2 regions of the Streptomyces sp. NPDC053474 genome follow, and region 2 is predicted to be linked to the other one. Evidence: riboswitches for the same ligand, from Rfam matches in the RefSeq annotation. Region 2 holds a riboswitch; the other holds the start of a gene.

Region 1 (7,078 bases), on a different contig from region 2:
GGGCGCCCAGGCGCCGAAGAAGAAGGTCATCTACAGCCAGGCCGAGATCGACCAGCTGGCCGCGTACGTCGCCTCGCTCGGCGCCGGCCCCTCCGTGCCGACCGAGAAGCAGGTCGACCCCAAGGGCGCCGACATCGCCAAGGGCGGCGAGCTGTTCCGCACCAACTGTGCCCAGTGCCACAACTTCACCGGTGAGGGTGGCGCGCTGACCCACGGCAAGTTCGCGCCGAGCCTCGAAGGCGTCAGCAAGAAGCACATCTACGAGGCCATGCAGACCGGCCCGCAGAACATGCCTTCCTTCCCCGACACGACCATGCCGGAGAAGAACAAGAAGGAAATCATCGCGTACATCGACGCGGTCAACAGCGAGAAGACCGAGAGCCCCGGCGGTCTCAAGCTGGGCGGTCTCGGACCGGTCAGCGAGGGCCTGTTCGCCTGGATCTTCGGCCTCGGCGCGCTGATCGCGGTCGCCGTGTGGGTCGCCGCCCGGACCGCAAAGGCCAAGAAGTCATGAGTAGCCAAGAAACCCCAGAAGAGAACCTGCCCAGCGAGCAGGAGTCCGCGCACGGCGCGGTGGCCGTCGCCGAGGACCCCTTCGCGGACCCGGGCCTGCCGCCGCACGAGAACCGCGTCCAGGACATCGACGAGAAGGCCGCCCGGCGCTCCGAGCGCACGGTCGCCATGCTCTTCACGATCTCGATGCTGGCGACCGTCGCCTTCATCGCCTCGTACGTGGCGTTCCCGGTCGACAAGAACGTCTACATCTGGCCGATCGGGCACATCAGCGCGCTGAACTTCGCGCTCGGCATGACCCTCGGCGTGGCGCTGTTCTGCATCGGCGCGGGCGCGGTCCACTGGGCCCGCACCCTGATGTCCGACGTCGAGGTCGCCGACGAGCGGCACGCGATCGAGGCCGAGCCCGAGGTCAAGGCCAAGGTCATGGCGGACTTCGCGGCGGGCGCGAAGGAGTCCCAGCTCGGCCGGCGCAAGCTGATCCGCAACACCATGTTCGGCGCGCTGACCCTGGTCCCGCTCTCCGGTGTCGTCCTGCTGCGTGACCTCGGTCCGCTGCCGGAGGACAAGCTGCGGCACACCCTGTGGTCCAAGGGCAAGCTGCTCGTGAACATGAACACGAACGAGCCGCTGCGCCCGTCCGACGTCGCCGTCGGTTCGCTCACCTTCGCCAAGCCGGAAGGCCTGGAGGAGCACGACCACGACTTCCAGACCCAGATCGCCAAGGCCGCCCTGATGATCGTCCGGCTCCAGCCCGACGACATCAAGGACAAGCGCGAGCTGGCGTGGTCGCACGAGGGCATCGTCGCGTACTCCAAGATCTGCACCCACGTGGGCTGCCCGATCTCCCTGTACGAGCAGCAGACGCACCACGTCCTCTGCCCGTGCCACCAGTCCACCTTCGACCTCTCCGACGGCGCCCGAGTCATCTTCGGCCCCGCCGGTCACGCCCTTCCGCAGCTGAAGATCGGCGTGAACGAGGAGGGCTACCTCGAGGCGCACGGCGACTTCGAAGAGCCCGTCGGTCCTGCCTTCTGGGAGCGCGGATGAGCACCGAGAACACCACGGCGACGGCGGCCCCGTCGTCCGATTCACGCAAGAAAGCGCCCGCCGGCGAGCGGGTCGCGGACTGGGCCGACGGCCGCCTCGGGATCTACTCCCTGGCCAAGGCCAACATGCGCAAGATCTTCCCGGACCACTGGTCCTTCATGCTCGGTGAGATCTGCCTCTACAGCTTCATCATCATCATCCTCACGGGTGTGTACCTGACGCTGTTCTTCCACCCGTCGATGAACGAGGTGGAGTACCACGGCAGCTACGTGCCCCTGCAGGGCCAACTGATGTCCGAGGCGTTCAACTCGACCATGCACATCTCCTTCGATGTGCGCGGTGGTCTGCTGATCCGGCAGATCCACCACTGGGCGGCGCTGATCTTCCTCGCGGGCATGTTCGTGCACATGATGCGCGTGTTCTTCACGGGTGCGTTCCGCAAGCCGCGTGAGGTCAACTGGCTGTTCGGCTTCCTGCTGTTCGTCCTCGGCATGTTCACCGGCTTCACCGGCTACTCGCTGCCCGACGACCTGCTCTCCGGCACCGGTGTCCGCTTCATGCAGGGCGCGGTCCTGTCCGTGCCGATCGTGGGCACGTACCTGTCGATGTTCCTCTTCGGCGGGGAGTTCCCCGGCGGTGACTTCGTCGCGCGGTTCTACTCGGTGCACATCCTGCTGCTGCCGGGCATCATGCTCGGCCTCGTGGTGGCGCACCTGATCCTGGTCTTCTACCACAAGCACACGCAGTTCGCGGGCCCTGGAAAGACCAACAAGAACGTCGTCGGCATGCCGCTGCTCCCGGTCTACATGGCCAAGGCCGGAGGCTTCTTCTTCCTGGTCTTCGGTGTCATCGCGGCCGTCGCGGCGATCGCCTCGATCAACCCGATCTGGGCCATCGGCCCGTACCGCCCGGACCAGGTGTCCACCGGCGCCCAGCCCGACTGGTACATGGGCTTCGCCGAGGGTCTGATCCGTGTCATGCCGGGCTGGGAGATCAACCTCTGGGGCCACACGCTGGTCCTGGGCGTGTTCATCCCGCTGGCGATCTTCCCGCTGGTCCTCGCGGCCATCGCCGTCTACCCGTTCATCGAGTCCTGGGTCACCGGCGACAAGCGCGAGCACCACATCCTGGACCGCCCGCGCAACGCCCCGACGCGGACCGCGTTCGGTGTCGCCTGGGTCACCGCGTACATGATCATGCTGGTCGGTGGTGGAAACGACCTGTGGGCCACGCACTTCCACCTGTCGATCAACGCCATCACCTGGTTCGTCCGGATCTTCTTCTTCGTCGGGCCGGTCATCGCGTTCGTCGTCACCAAGCGGATCTGCCTGGGCCTCCAGCGCCGCGACAAGGACAAGGTGCTGCACGGGCGCGAGTCCGGCATCATCAAGCGCCTGCCGCACGGTGAGTTCATCGAGGTGCACGAGCCGCTCGACCAGGACCAGCTGCACACCCTCACCGCGCACGAGCAGTACAAGCCGCTCGAGATCGGCCCGACGGTCGACGAGAACGGCGTCGAGCGCAAGGTGACGGGCTCGCAGAAGCTGCGGGCGAAGCTGTCCAAGAACATGTACGGCGAGGACAGCCAGATCCCGAAGCCGACGGTCGACGAGTACAAGGAGATCACGAGCGGCCACGGCCACCACTGACCCTTAGGTCCCCGACCGTCGTAGGTCGCCACGGCAAGAGCCCCGTCCAGCACCTGGACGGGGCTCTTCGCCGTCCCCGGGCTGGATAGGGTGGGGGCATCCCCCAGGGGCGGGGACGCCCCCTCGACGCACGCAGACGAACACACAGGAGCGGCCATGAGCGCTGTGACCCCCGCAGGAGGCGACACCGCGGCGGCCCGTTCCTGGCCCGACGTGCTGAACGGACTGCTCGACGGCCGCGACCAGAGCGCCGACGACACGGCCTGGGCGATGGACCGCATCATGCGCGGCGAGGCGACCGACGCGCAGATCGCGGGCTTCGCCGTCGCGCTGCGCGCCAAGGGGGAGACCGTCGAGGAGATCTCCGGTCTCGTCCGGGCCATGTACGCGCACGCGCACGTCATCGACGTACCCGGGCCGAGCGTCGACATCGTCGGCACCGGCGGCGACGGCGCCAAGACCGTCAACATCTCCACCATGTCCGCGATCGTCGTCGCCGGGACCGGCGCGAAGGTCGTCAAGCACGGCAACCGCGCGGCCTCCAGCGCGTCCGGCGCCTCCGACGTCCTGGAGAAGCTCGGCGTCAATCTGGAGCTGACGCCGCAGCGGGTGCGCGAGGTCGCGGACGAGGCCGGGATCACCTTCTGCTTCGCGGTGAAGTTCCACCCGGCGCTGCGCCATGTGGCCCCCGCGCGGCGCGAGCTGGGCATCCGCACCACGTTCAACTTCCTCGGCCCGCTGACCAACCCGGCGCAGGTCCGGGCCCAGGCCACCGGTGTCGCGGACGCGCGGATGGCGCCGATCCTCGCGGGCGTGCTTGCCGAGCGCGGCTCCTCCGCGCTCGTCTTCCGCGGCGACGACGGCCTGGACGAGCTGACCACCACCGCCACCTCCCGGGTGTGGGTGGTGCGCGACGGCGGCGTCCGCGAGGAGGCCTTCGACCCGCGGGACGTCGGCGTCGACCTGGTGCCCGTCGAGGCCCTCCGGGGCGCCGACGCCTCCTACAACGCGGAGGTCGCGCGGCGGCTCCTGGACGGCGAGACCGGTCCCGTGCGGGACGCGGTGCTGCTGAACGCCGCGGCGGCCCTGGTCGCCCTGGAGCCGGGCGCGGGCCTGCTCGCGGAGCAGCTCCGCGCGGGCATGGCGAGGGCGGCCGAGTCCATCGACTCCGGCGCGGCGCGGGCAGCGCTGGCGCGCTGGGTGGCCGCCAGCAACGCCTGAGCCCCGTAAGGGGCGCGGGGAACTGCGCGACCAGCCCCCACAAAGCCGCAGACGCGTCTGCCGGGATCTCAGCAGACGCGTCTGCGGCTTTTCGCGCGCTGAGCGCGCAGTTCCCCGCGCCCCTTAGGGGGCGCCTCAACCCGGCCCGGTTGACGGGGCCCGCCGGTCCGGATCGTGGACGGCGGTGTTGCACTTGCAAGATCGTGTGGCAAGATGCTGCACAGGTCATGAGTGACAGCGACTACGGCCCCGGCCCGCTGTCCGGCAACCCTCCGTCCGTGGCGGGGTGCCCCGGGTGAAGACCAGGCGGTGAACAGCAAGGTTCACCGCAAGCGCGGACCCCTCGCGTCACCAGGGGTCCTGGTCGTCGAGGGAGCAGTCTCGTGAGCCAGCGAATGCGATAGGGCCGAAGGCCCCGTTCTCCGTACCCCCCTTCTTCCTTCTCCTGTGCCGTTGACCGGTCGCGCTGTCGCGTCGACCGCTGTCCGCACAGCGATGTCGCCTGCCTCTTACGGGAGTTCGCCATGTCTGCCTCCACCGTTGCCACCGCCGTCGCCACCGACTCCGAGTCCGCCGACCCCTGCTGCGCCGAGCCGCTGCCCGTGCTCGGCCGGGACGTCACCGTGCCCCTCGTCACCGGCGGCGAGGTGACGTACGCGGCCCTCGACTACGCGGCGAGCGCCCCGGCGCTGCAGCGGGTCTGGGACGACGTGGCCGCGTACGCGCCGTACTACGGCAGCGTGCACCGCGGCGCCGGGTACCTGTCGCAGCTGTCGACCGACCTGTTCGAGAACTCCCGCAGGACGGTGGCCGAGTTCCTCGGCTGCCGCGAGGGCGACCAGGTGGTCTTCACCCGGTCCACGACGGACTCGCTGAACCTGCTCGCCGCCGTCCTGCCCGCCGACTGCCAGGTCTTCGTCTTCGAGACCGAGCACCACGCCTCCCTGCTTCCGTGGCGCGACGCGCGCGTCACGTATCTGAACGCCCCCCGTACGCCCGGCGATGCGGTGCGCACCCTGGAGCGCGCCCTCGCCGACCGGGACCCCTACGGGCCCGCCCTGGTGTGCGTGACCGGCGCCTCGAACGTCACCGGGGAGCTGTGGCCGGTGCGCGAGCTGGCCGCCGCCGCGCACGCCCACGGCGCCCGCATCGTCCTCGACGCCGCGCAGCTCGCGCCCCACCACCCCGTGGACATCGCGGAGTTGGACGTCGACTGGATCGCCTTCTCCGGGCACAAGCTGTACGCGCCCTTCGGCTCCGGGGTGCTTGCCGGGCGGGCCGACTGGCTGGGCGAGGCCGAGCCCTACCTCGCCGGCGGCGGTGCCTCGCGCACGGTGACGCGGCGCGCCGACGGGGGGGTGGACGTCGAGTGGCACGACACGGCCGCCCGGCACGAGGCGGGCTCGCCGAACGTCATCGGCGCCTACTCCATCGCCGCCGCCTGCAAGGCCCTGACCGAGGCCGGGTTCGACTCCCTGGTCGCGCGGGAGCGGCAGCTCATCCAGAAGGTGCGCGAGGGGCTCGCCGGGGTGCCCGAGGTGCGGGTGCTCTCGCTGTTCGGGGACGACGCGCCCCGCGTCGGGGTCATCTCCTTCGTGGTCGACGGCTGGAACAGCTCGCACTTCGCGGCCGCGCTGTCCGCCGAGTACGGCATCGGCGTGCGCGACGGCCTGTTCTGCGCGCACCCGCTGGTGCGCACGCTCCTCGGCAGCACCCCGGACGAGCCCGGCGAGTGCGGCGCCCCGGAGGCCGCCCCCGGCGAGCGGTCGCTGAACGCGATCCGCGTGAGCTTCGGCGCGGGCACCCCGGACGAGCACGTCGAGCGGTTCGTACGGGCCGTCAAGGAGCTGGTCAGCGACGGCGCGCGGTGGAGCTACCGCACCGAGGACGGGCGCTGCGTGCCCGACACCGCCGCCGGTGCCGCTGCCGACGCCGAGGCCACCGCCGCCTGACCCGGCAGGCGCGAGCCGAGCAGGATCATCCGCAGGGCCCGTTCGGTGGCGTCGGTGAGGAACTCGCCGCCCCGGCCGAGCGCCTCCGCGAGCGTGACGGGGGCGGGCAGGATCGCGCTGTAGGCGTCCACGCCCGCCGCCCGCACCAGGTGCGCCCCGTCGCCGATGGTGCCCGCGAGGGCGAGCACCGGGCGGCCGAACCGCTTGGCGCGGCGGGCCACTTCGGCCGGGACCTTGCCGCGCGGCGTCTGCCGGTCGAGGGCGCCCTCGGCGGTGACGACCAGGTCGGCGCGGGCCAGGCGCGCGTCCAGGTCGAGGTGGTCGAGGAGCACGTCGAAGCGGGGCAGGAGCCGGGCGCCGAGCGCGGCGAGGCCCGCGCCGAGGCCGCCGGACGCGCCGGTGCCGGGGCCGTGGAACAGGTCGGTGGTGACCCTCAGGTCGCGGGTGAGGACGTACGCCCAGCGCTCCAGGCCCGCGGCGAGCTCCTCGACCTGGGCCGGGGTCGCGCCCTTCTGCGGGCCGAAGACGCGGGCCACGCCCTGCTCGCCGCACAGGACGTTGTGCTGGTTGCAGGCGACGAGCAGCTCGGCCCCGGCGAGGCGCGGGTCGGCGGCGGAGGCGTCGACCCGGTGCAGCCGCGGCAACTCCCGGCCGCCCCGCGGAAGTTCCCAGCCGTCGGCGTCCAGGAGTCGG
Region 2 (7,078 bases):
AGGCGTAGGGCGGAAACGCCCGAGGGCGGCACCCCCTGCTGGAAGCAGGGGGTGCCGCCCTCGGGAAGGACGAGCCCGAGCCGAACGAACCGGCTCAGAAGTCCATGTCACCGCCGGGCATGCCGCCCGGAGCGGCCGGCGCGGCCTTCTCCGGCTTGTCGGCGATGACGGCCTCGGTGGTGAGGAACAGCGCGGCGATCGACGCGGCGTTCTGCAGCGCGGAGCGCGTGACCTTCGCCGGGTCGATGATGCCCTCGGCGATCATGTCCACGTACTCGCCGTTCGCGGCGTTCAGGCCGTGACCGGGGGTGAGGTTGCGGACCTTCTCCACGATGACGCCACCCTCAAGGCCAGCGTTCACGGAGATCTGCTTCAGCGGGGCCTCAAGCGCCAGCTTGACGGCGGCGGCACCGGTGGCCTCGTCGCCCTCCAGCTCCAGCTTCTCGAACACCGAGGAGGCCTGCAGCAGGGCCACGCCACCACCGGCGACGATGCCCTCCTCGACGGCCGCCTTCGCGTTGCGAACGGCGTCCTCGATGCGGTGCTTGCGCTCCTTGAGCTCGACCTCGGTCGCGGCACCGGCCTTGATGACGGCCACGCCGCCCGCGAGCTTCGCCAGGCGCTCCTGGAGCTTCTCGCGGTCGTAGTCCGAGTCGCTGTTCTCGATCTCGGCGCGGATCTGGTTCACCCGGCCCTGGACGGCCTCGGAGTCACCGGCACCGTCGACGATCGTGGTCTCGTCCTTGGTGATGACGACCTTGCGGGCGCGGCCGAGCAGGTCCAGACCGGCGTTCTCCAGCTTGAGGCCGACCTCCTCGGAGATGACCGTGCCGCCCGTGAGGATGGCGATGTCACCGAGCATGGCCTTGCGGCGGTCGCCGAAGCCCGGGGCCTTGACGGCGACGGACTTGAAGGTGCCACGGATCTTGTTGACGACCAGCGTGGACAGGGCCTCGCCCTCGACGTCCTCGGCGATGATCAGCAGCGGCTTGCCCGACTGCATGACCTTCTCCAGGAGCGGAAGGAGGTCCTTCACGTTGGAGATCTTGGAGTTGACGATGAGGATGTACGGGTCCTCGAGCGCGGCCTCCATGCGCTCCATGTCGGTCGCGAAGTACGCCGAGATGTAGCCCTTGTCGAAGCGCATGCCCTCGGTGAGCTCGAGCTCCAGACCGAAGGTCTGCGACTCCTCGACCGTGATGACGCCTTCCTTGCCGACCTTGTCCATGGCCTCGGCGATGAGCTCGCCGATCTGGGTGTCGGCGGCGGAGATGGAGGCCGTGGAGGCGATCTGCTCCTTGGTCTCGACCTCCTTGGCCTGGTCGAGCAGGGCGCCCGAGACGGCCTCGACGGCCTTCTCGATGCCGCGCTTCAGGGCCATGGGGTTGGCACCCGCGGCCACGTTGCGCAGGCCCTCGCGGACCAGCGCCTGGGCCAGGACGGTCGCGGTCGTCGTGCCGTCACCGGCGACGTCGTCCGTCTTCTTCGCGACCTCCTTGACCAGCTCGGCGCCGATCTTCTCGTACGGGTCCTCGAGCTCGATCTCCTTGGCGATGGACACACCATCGTTGGTGATCGTGGGGGCGCCCCACTTCTTCTCGAGGACGACGTTGCGACCCTTGGGGCCCAGGGTCACCTTGACGGCGTCGGCGAGCTGGTTCATGCCGCGCTCGAGGCCGCGCCGTGCCTCCTCGTCGAACGCGATGATCTTGGCCATGTGAAGTGGTCCTCCCGGACAGGGGTGGAAAAACTCGGACCGCGCCGGCGCCCGCGACGGACGGTCTGCCTGCCTTGTGGTTCCTTGCCCCACCCGGCCTGCGGACCTCACCCACCCGGTCCTTCTGTCACTCTCACTCGTAGAGTGCTAACGCCAATGATTAGCACTCGCCCCCTCCGAGTGCAAGGTCGCCCCCACACACTGGGGTCCGGCTTCCCCACTTCCCCCTGATCCCGTGGGCCCTCTTCCCCCCGCCCCCGTGGGCCCTCTTCCCCTCGCCCCCCGTGGGCCCTCTTCCCCTCGCCCCCCCCGTGGGCCCTCACGCCCCCTTGCCACCCATGGGCCCTCACGCCCCCTTGCCACCCGGTGGCCGGCGACGCCCCGGCGGCCCGGCGGCCTGCGGCGGCGCGCGGGCACCCGTGGGCCCTCACTTCCCCTGCCACCCGGGGCCCCTCGAAACCTGGGCTGCCGCCCCGGCCCCCTTTTCGAACGCGAGCCCCCGCCTGCCCCTCCCCTCGGGCGTGGCGCCGCCGCTGCCGCCTGCCCGTCCGTCGGGCGCGACCCGTCGCCCACGACACCGGCGCTACCGCGCCGGATGCTTTCCCACCCACCCGCCCGTTTGCTCGGCAGTACACCGCCCGGGCAGGGAAGCCCTCCCCCGCCAGTGGGCGGGAGACACCCGCAGCGCAGCGGCGGCGCAGGCTGCCGCCTGCCCGTCCCTCGGGTGCGGCCCGTCGCCCACGACACCGGCGCTACCGCGCCGGATGTCTCCCACCCACCCGCCCGTTTGCTCGGCAGTACACCGCCCGGGCAGGGAAGCCCCCCACCACGAAGCCGCCTGGCCATGGGCGGGCGGGTGGGAGGCATCCGCCGCGGAGCGGCGGCGTAGAGGGCGAGCCCGCACCCAAGGGACGGACGGCAAGGCGCGCGGCCCGCCCGGGCCGGGAAGGCGACTGGCCATGGGCGGGCGGGCGGGAAAGCAACCGGCGCGGTAGCGGCGGCGGTGGCCCGGGGGTGAGGGGCGGCCGGAGGACAGGGGCCGGGACCCCGGTTGGGGTGGGGGCCAACAGAGGAGGGCCCGCCTCCCGAACCGGGAGGCGGGCCCACGCGTCGCTGGTGGCCGATCGCGCCAAGCCGATCAGACGGCGAGCTTGACCATGTCCGCCTGCGGACCCTTCTGGCCCTGCGAGATCTCGAACTCGACTCGCTGACCTTCTTCCAGGGTGCGGTAGCCGTCCATCTGAATCGCGCTGTAGTGGACGAATACATCCGCACCACCGTCGACCGCGATGAAGCCGTATCCCTTCTCCGCGTTGAACCACTTGACGGTGCCCTGAGCCATGCCTAACTCCCCTATTACTGGCCCTTGCGCAGGACCGCACTTCACGGACCCGGGTCAGACCTCACCCCCCATGGGTTGGGGGATGTGCGCCGGAACGCGTCGACCGCGGCTGAATGTATCTGTCCAACTGCCGTCTGCAACAGGTCAATCGGACGAGAATTCTGGGCACGGCCGATCGTCGATATGCGGAGAATTCACCGGCGTTCAGGGCAAGTCGGGCCAGACAAAAGCCACGTTCGGCTCAAATAGGCAGGACACTTTGGCTGCTTCTTGTCGGCTCCGCGGCCGACTTCACCGAGGCGACTCAGGCCGCCCGACATCAAAAACGAAGCTCCATTCCCAACTGTACCGCGCTCAACCATGCAGAATTGCCCCCTCCGCTTCTCTCGCGGAGGGGGCAATCGAGGTAACTCTGCGTAGGAACAAGAGCCGTTGTATACGAAACGGCTCCACGAGCACCCCGCAGGGGCTTCGGAACGGCTCAGCCGCCGGCGACCGCCGGAATGATCGAGACGCCCGCGCCGTCGGGCGTCGCGGTCTGGAGGCCCTGCTCGAAACGCACGTCGTCGTCATTGACGTACACGTTCACGAAGCGGCGCAGCTTGCCCTGGTCGTCCAGGACGCGGGCGCCGATCCCGGTGTGGTTCTTCTCCAGGTCGGCGATGACCTCGGCGAGGGTGGCCCCCTCGGCGCTCACTTCGGCCTGCCCGCCGGTGTACGTACGAAGGATGGTCGGGATGCGAACGTTGACGCTCATACTCTTCACCTCGGTAGTTCATGAGGGCGCCCCGGTCCAGGAGCGCCCGAAGGGGCACGGGGCACTGCGCGACCAGCCCAGTACGGCCCGCAGGGAAGTGATCAGCCCGCAAGCCCCGCGGCACGGAAGGCGTCCAGGCTCGGCCGAATGGTCGCGGTCGCCTGCGAGGACGCCGCGACGGCGTCAAGGGTCTTCAGGCCGTCCCCGGTGTTGAGGACGACCGTGGTGAGGGAGGTGTCGAGGAGCCCCTCCTCGATCAGCTTGCGCGTGACCCCGACGGTCACGCCACCCGCGGTCTCCGCGAAGATGCCCTCCGTGCGGGCGAGGAGCTTGATCGCGTCGACGACCTGCTCGTCGGTCACGTCCTCCACCGCGCCGCCCGTGCGCCGGGCGATGTCGAGCACGTACGGACCGTCGGCCGGGTTGCCGATGGCGAGGGACTTGGCGATGGTGTTCGGCTTCTGCGGGCGGACGACGTCGTGGCCCGCCTTGAAGGCGGCGGAGACCGGCGAGCAGCCCTCCGCCTGGGCGCCGAAGATCTTGTACGGCTTGTCCGCGACGAGGCCGAGCTTGATGAGTTCCTTGAGGCCCTTGTCGATCTTCGTGAGCTGCGATCCCGAGGCGATGGGGATCACGAGCTGGTCCGGCAGTTCCCAGCCGAGCTGCTCGCAGATCTCGTACGCGAGGGTCTTGGAGCCCTCGCCGTAGTACGGCCGCAGGTTCACGTTGACGAAGCCCCAGCCCTCGCCGAGCGGGTCGCCGATGAGCTCGGAGCAGAAGCGGTTCACGTCGTCGTAGTTGCCCTCGATGCCGACGAGCTCGCCGCCGTAGACCGCGGCCATGACGACCTTGCCCTGCTCCAGGTCGTGCGGGATGAACACGCAGGAGCGGAAGCCCGCGCGGGCGGCGGCGGCGCCGACGGCCCCGGCGAGGTTGCCCGTGGAGGAGCAGGAGAGCGTGGTGAAGCCGAAGGCGCGCGCGGCCTCAAGGGCCTGCGCGACGACGCGGTCCTTGAAGGAGTGCGTGGGGTTGCCGGAGTCGTCCTTGACGAACAACTTGCCCTGCTCGACGCCCAGTTCACGAGCCAGGTTGTCGGCCTTGACGAGCTTGGTCCAGCCGGGGTTCAGATTGGGCTTGTCCGCGACGTCGGCGGGGACGGGCAGCAGCGGGGCGTACCGCCAGATGTTGGCCGGTCCCGACTCGATCCTCGCGCGGAGCGCCTCGGGGTCTCCGACAGGGAGGTCGTACGCGACTTCGAGCGGGCCGAAACACTCGGCGCAGGCGAAGATCGGTCCGAGCGGGAAGACGGTGCCGCACTCGCGGCAGGAGAGACCCGAGGCGGGTCCCAGGTCGACGGTGGCGTCCGCGGGGGGCGTGGTGTCGACGGTCTGCACAGCCATGGAGGCGAGGCCCTTTCTCCTCATCTTCCTCGCGGCGCATCTCGCCACGAGACGGAATTGGCACCTTCCCGAGCCGGGAGCCTCGCGGTGCGCCGCTGGCGCTACGAGACCGGCTGGAGGGTTGCCGGGGCTTCAACGGGCCGTATCCCTCTGCCCCTCTGGATGAGCGGTATTCGGTTGTTGTACGCGGTGTGCCTGTGGCATCCGTGACGGACGGCGACCCCCGACATGCGATGGTCACCGGCCTTGTTCAAGACTGTAACCGACGGCCAGGACAGTTGAGATAGTCGTCCGAACCGCGAGATGGATCACATACGGCCACCAACGGGAGGAACCCGCGTGCTGGAAGAGGTCGAGCGCTGGCTGAGCAGGCGTTCCTGGTCCGTGACCGACCGCCCGCTGGACCGTCTCACCGCCGCGAAGCGGGCCTCGGGCACCACGGTGAGCGTCGTGCTGCCCGCCCTCGACGAGGAGCGGACGGTCGGGGAGATCGTCGCGGAGATCCGCCGCGAGCTGGTCGAGAAGGTCCCCCTGGTCGACGAGCTCGTGGTGGTGGACTCCGGCTCGCGGGATCGCACCGCGGAGGTGGCGCGCGCCGCGGGCGCCCGGGTCGTGCGCCGGGACGACATCCTGCCGCGCGTCCCGGCGGTGCCCGGCAAGGGCGAGGTCCTGTGGCGCTCGCTCCTGGTCACGCACGGTGACGTGATCGCGTTCGTGGACGCCGACCTGAAGGAGTTCTCGGCCGACTTCGTGACCGGCATCGTGGGCCCGCTGCTCACCGAGCCGGACGTGCACTTCGTGAAGGCCATGTACGACCGTCCGCTGACGATGCTCGACGGCCCGGGCGCCCCCGGCGACCCCGGCGGCGAGGGCCCCGGCGCCACGGCGGGCCAGGGCGGCCGCGTCACCGAGCTGATGGCACGCCCCCTGCTCAACATGCACTGGCCCCAGCTCGCGGGCTTCGTCCAGCCCCTCGGCGGCGAGTACGCGGCCCGCAGGTCGCTCCTGGAGCGCCTGCCGTTCCCGGTCGGGTACGGGGTGGAGCTCGGGCTGCTCGTGGACGCGCTGCACACCGTCGGCCTGGACGCGCTCGCGCAGGTCGACGTCGGGGTGCGCAAGCACCGGCACCAGGACGGGCAGGCCCTCGGGCGGATGGCCGCGTCGATCTACCGCACGGCGCAGCTGCGGCTCGCCCGCGCGCATCTGGTGCGGCCCGAGCTGACGCAGTTCGTCCGGGGGGCGGGGGGCTTCGAGCCGCGTACGTATGCGGTGGATACGGAGGAGCGGCCGCCTATGGTGGAGGTCGCGGAGTATGCGGCGCGGCGCGTGGCTTGAGCGGGCCTGCGGGGGCACCGGGGCTGGTTTTCGTCCGCGGGCCGTCCTGGGCTAGTCGCGCAGTTCCCCGCGCCCCTTCGGGGCGCTTGCCTTCGCGTCGAGTCCGGGAAGTGATGGGCCACTCGTACTGATGCGCGTTTACGGGCATCCCGGGCGGGCTAGGTTCGGCAACATGGTCTCCGTTCATGCCGCCGCCCGGGTTCTCGTCGCGTCCAATCGCGGCCCCGTCTCGTACGCCGTCGGTGATGACGGCGAGCTGACCGCGCGCCGCGGCGGGGGCGGGCTCGTGTCGGGGCTCAGCGCCATCGGCGACGAGGCGGACGCGCTGTGGGTGTGCTCGGCGCTCGGCGACGGCGACCGCGAGGCGGTGCGGCGCGGGGTCTCCGAGCCCGGCGTGCGCATGCTCGACATCGACGCGAAGACCCACGCGGCGGCGTACAACGGCATCGCGAACTCGGTGCTCTGGTTCGTGCACCACATGCTGTACCAGACGCCCCTGGAGCCGGAGTTCGGCCCGGAGTTCCGCG

The links. A riboswitch is a leader RNA that binds a small molecule or an ion and turns the genes downstream of it on or off. The one in region 2 is predicted to bind S-adenosylmethionine.
Region 1: linked by a shared signal. The riboswitch ahead of ACIG3E_RS11660 (aminotransferase class V-fold PLP-dependent enzyme) and the one ahead of thrC (threonine synthase) in region 2 are both predicted to bind S-adenosylmethionine.

Annotation. Positions count from the first base shown of each region.
Region 1 is NZ_JBITXV010000004.1:381,622-388,699, forward strand. It holds gene ACIG3E_RS11640 (c-type cytochrome) at 1-514, shown strand, start outside; gene ACIG3E_RS11645 (Rieske 2Fe-2S domain-containing protein) at 511-1,563, shown strand; gene ACIG3E_RS11650 (cytochrome bc complex cytochrome b subunit) at 1,560-3,212, shown strand; gene trpD (anthranilate phosphoribosyltransferase) at 3,369-4,433, shown strand; SAM riboswitch class IV at 4,657-4,774, shown strand; gene ACIG3E_RS11660 (aminotransferase class V-fold PLP-dependent enzyme) at 4,958-6,385, shown strand; gene ACIG3E_RS11665 (glycerate kinase) at 6,307-7,078, opposite strand, start outside.
Region 2 is NZ_JBITXV010000005.1:407,546-414,623, forward strand. It holds gene ACIG3E_RS14665 (DUF397 domain-containing protein) at 1-8, shown strand, start outside; gene groL (chaperonin GroEL) at 95-1,717, opposite strand; gene ACIG3E_RS14675 (cold-shock protein) at 2,856-3,059, opposite strand; gene ACIG3E_RS14680 (MoaD/ThiS family protein) at 3,541-3,816, opposite strand; gene thrC (threonine synthase) at 3,918-5,240, opposite strand; SAM riboswitch class I at 5,234-5,385, opposite strand; gene ACIG3E_RS14690 (glucosyl-3-phosphoglycerate synthase) at 5,556-6,551, shown strand; gene ACIG3E_RS14695 (trehalose-6-phosphate synthase) at 6,724-7,078, shown strand, end outside.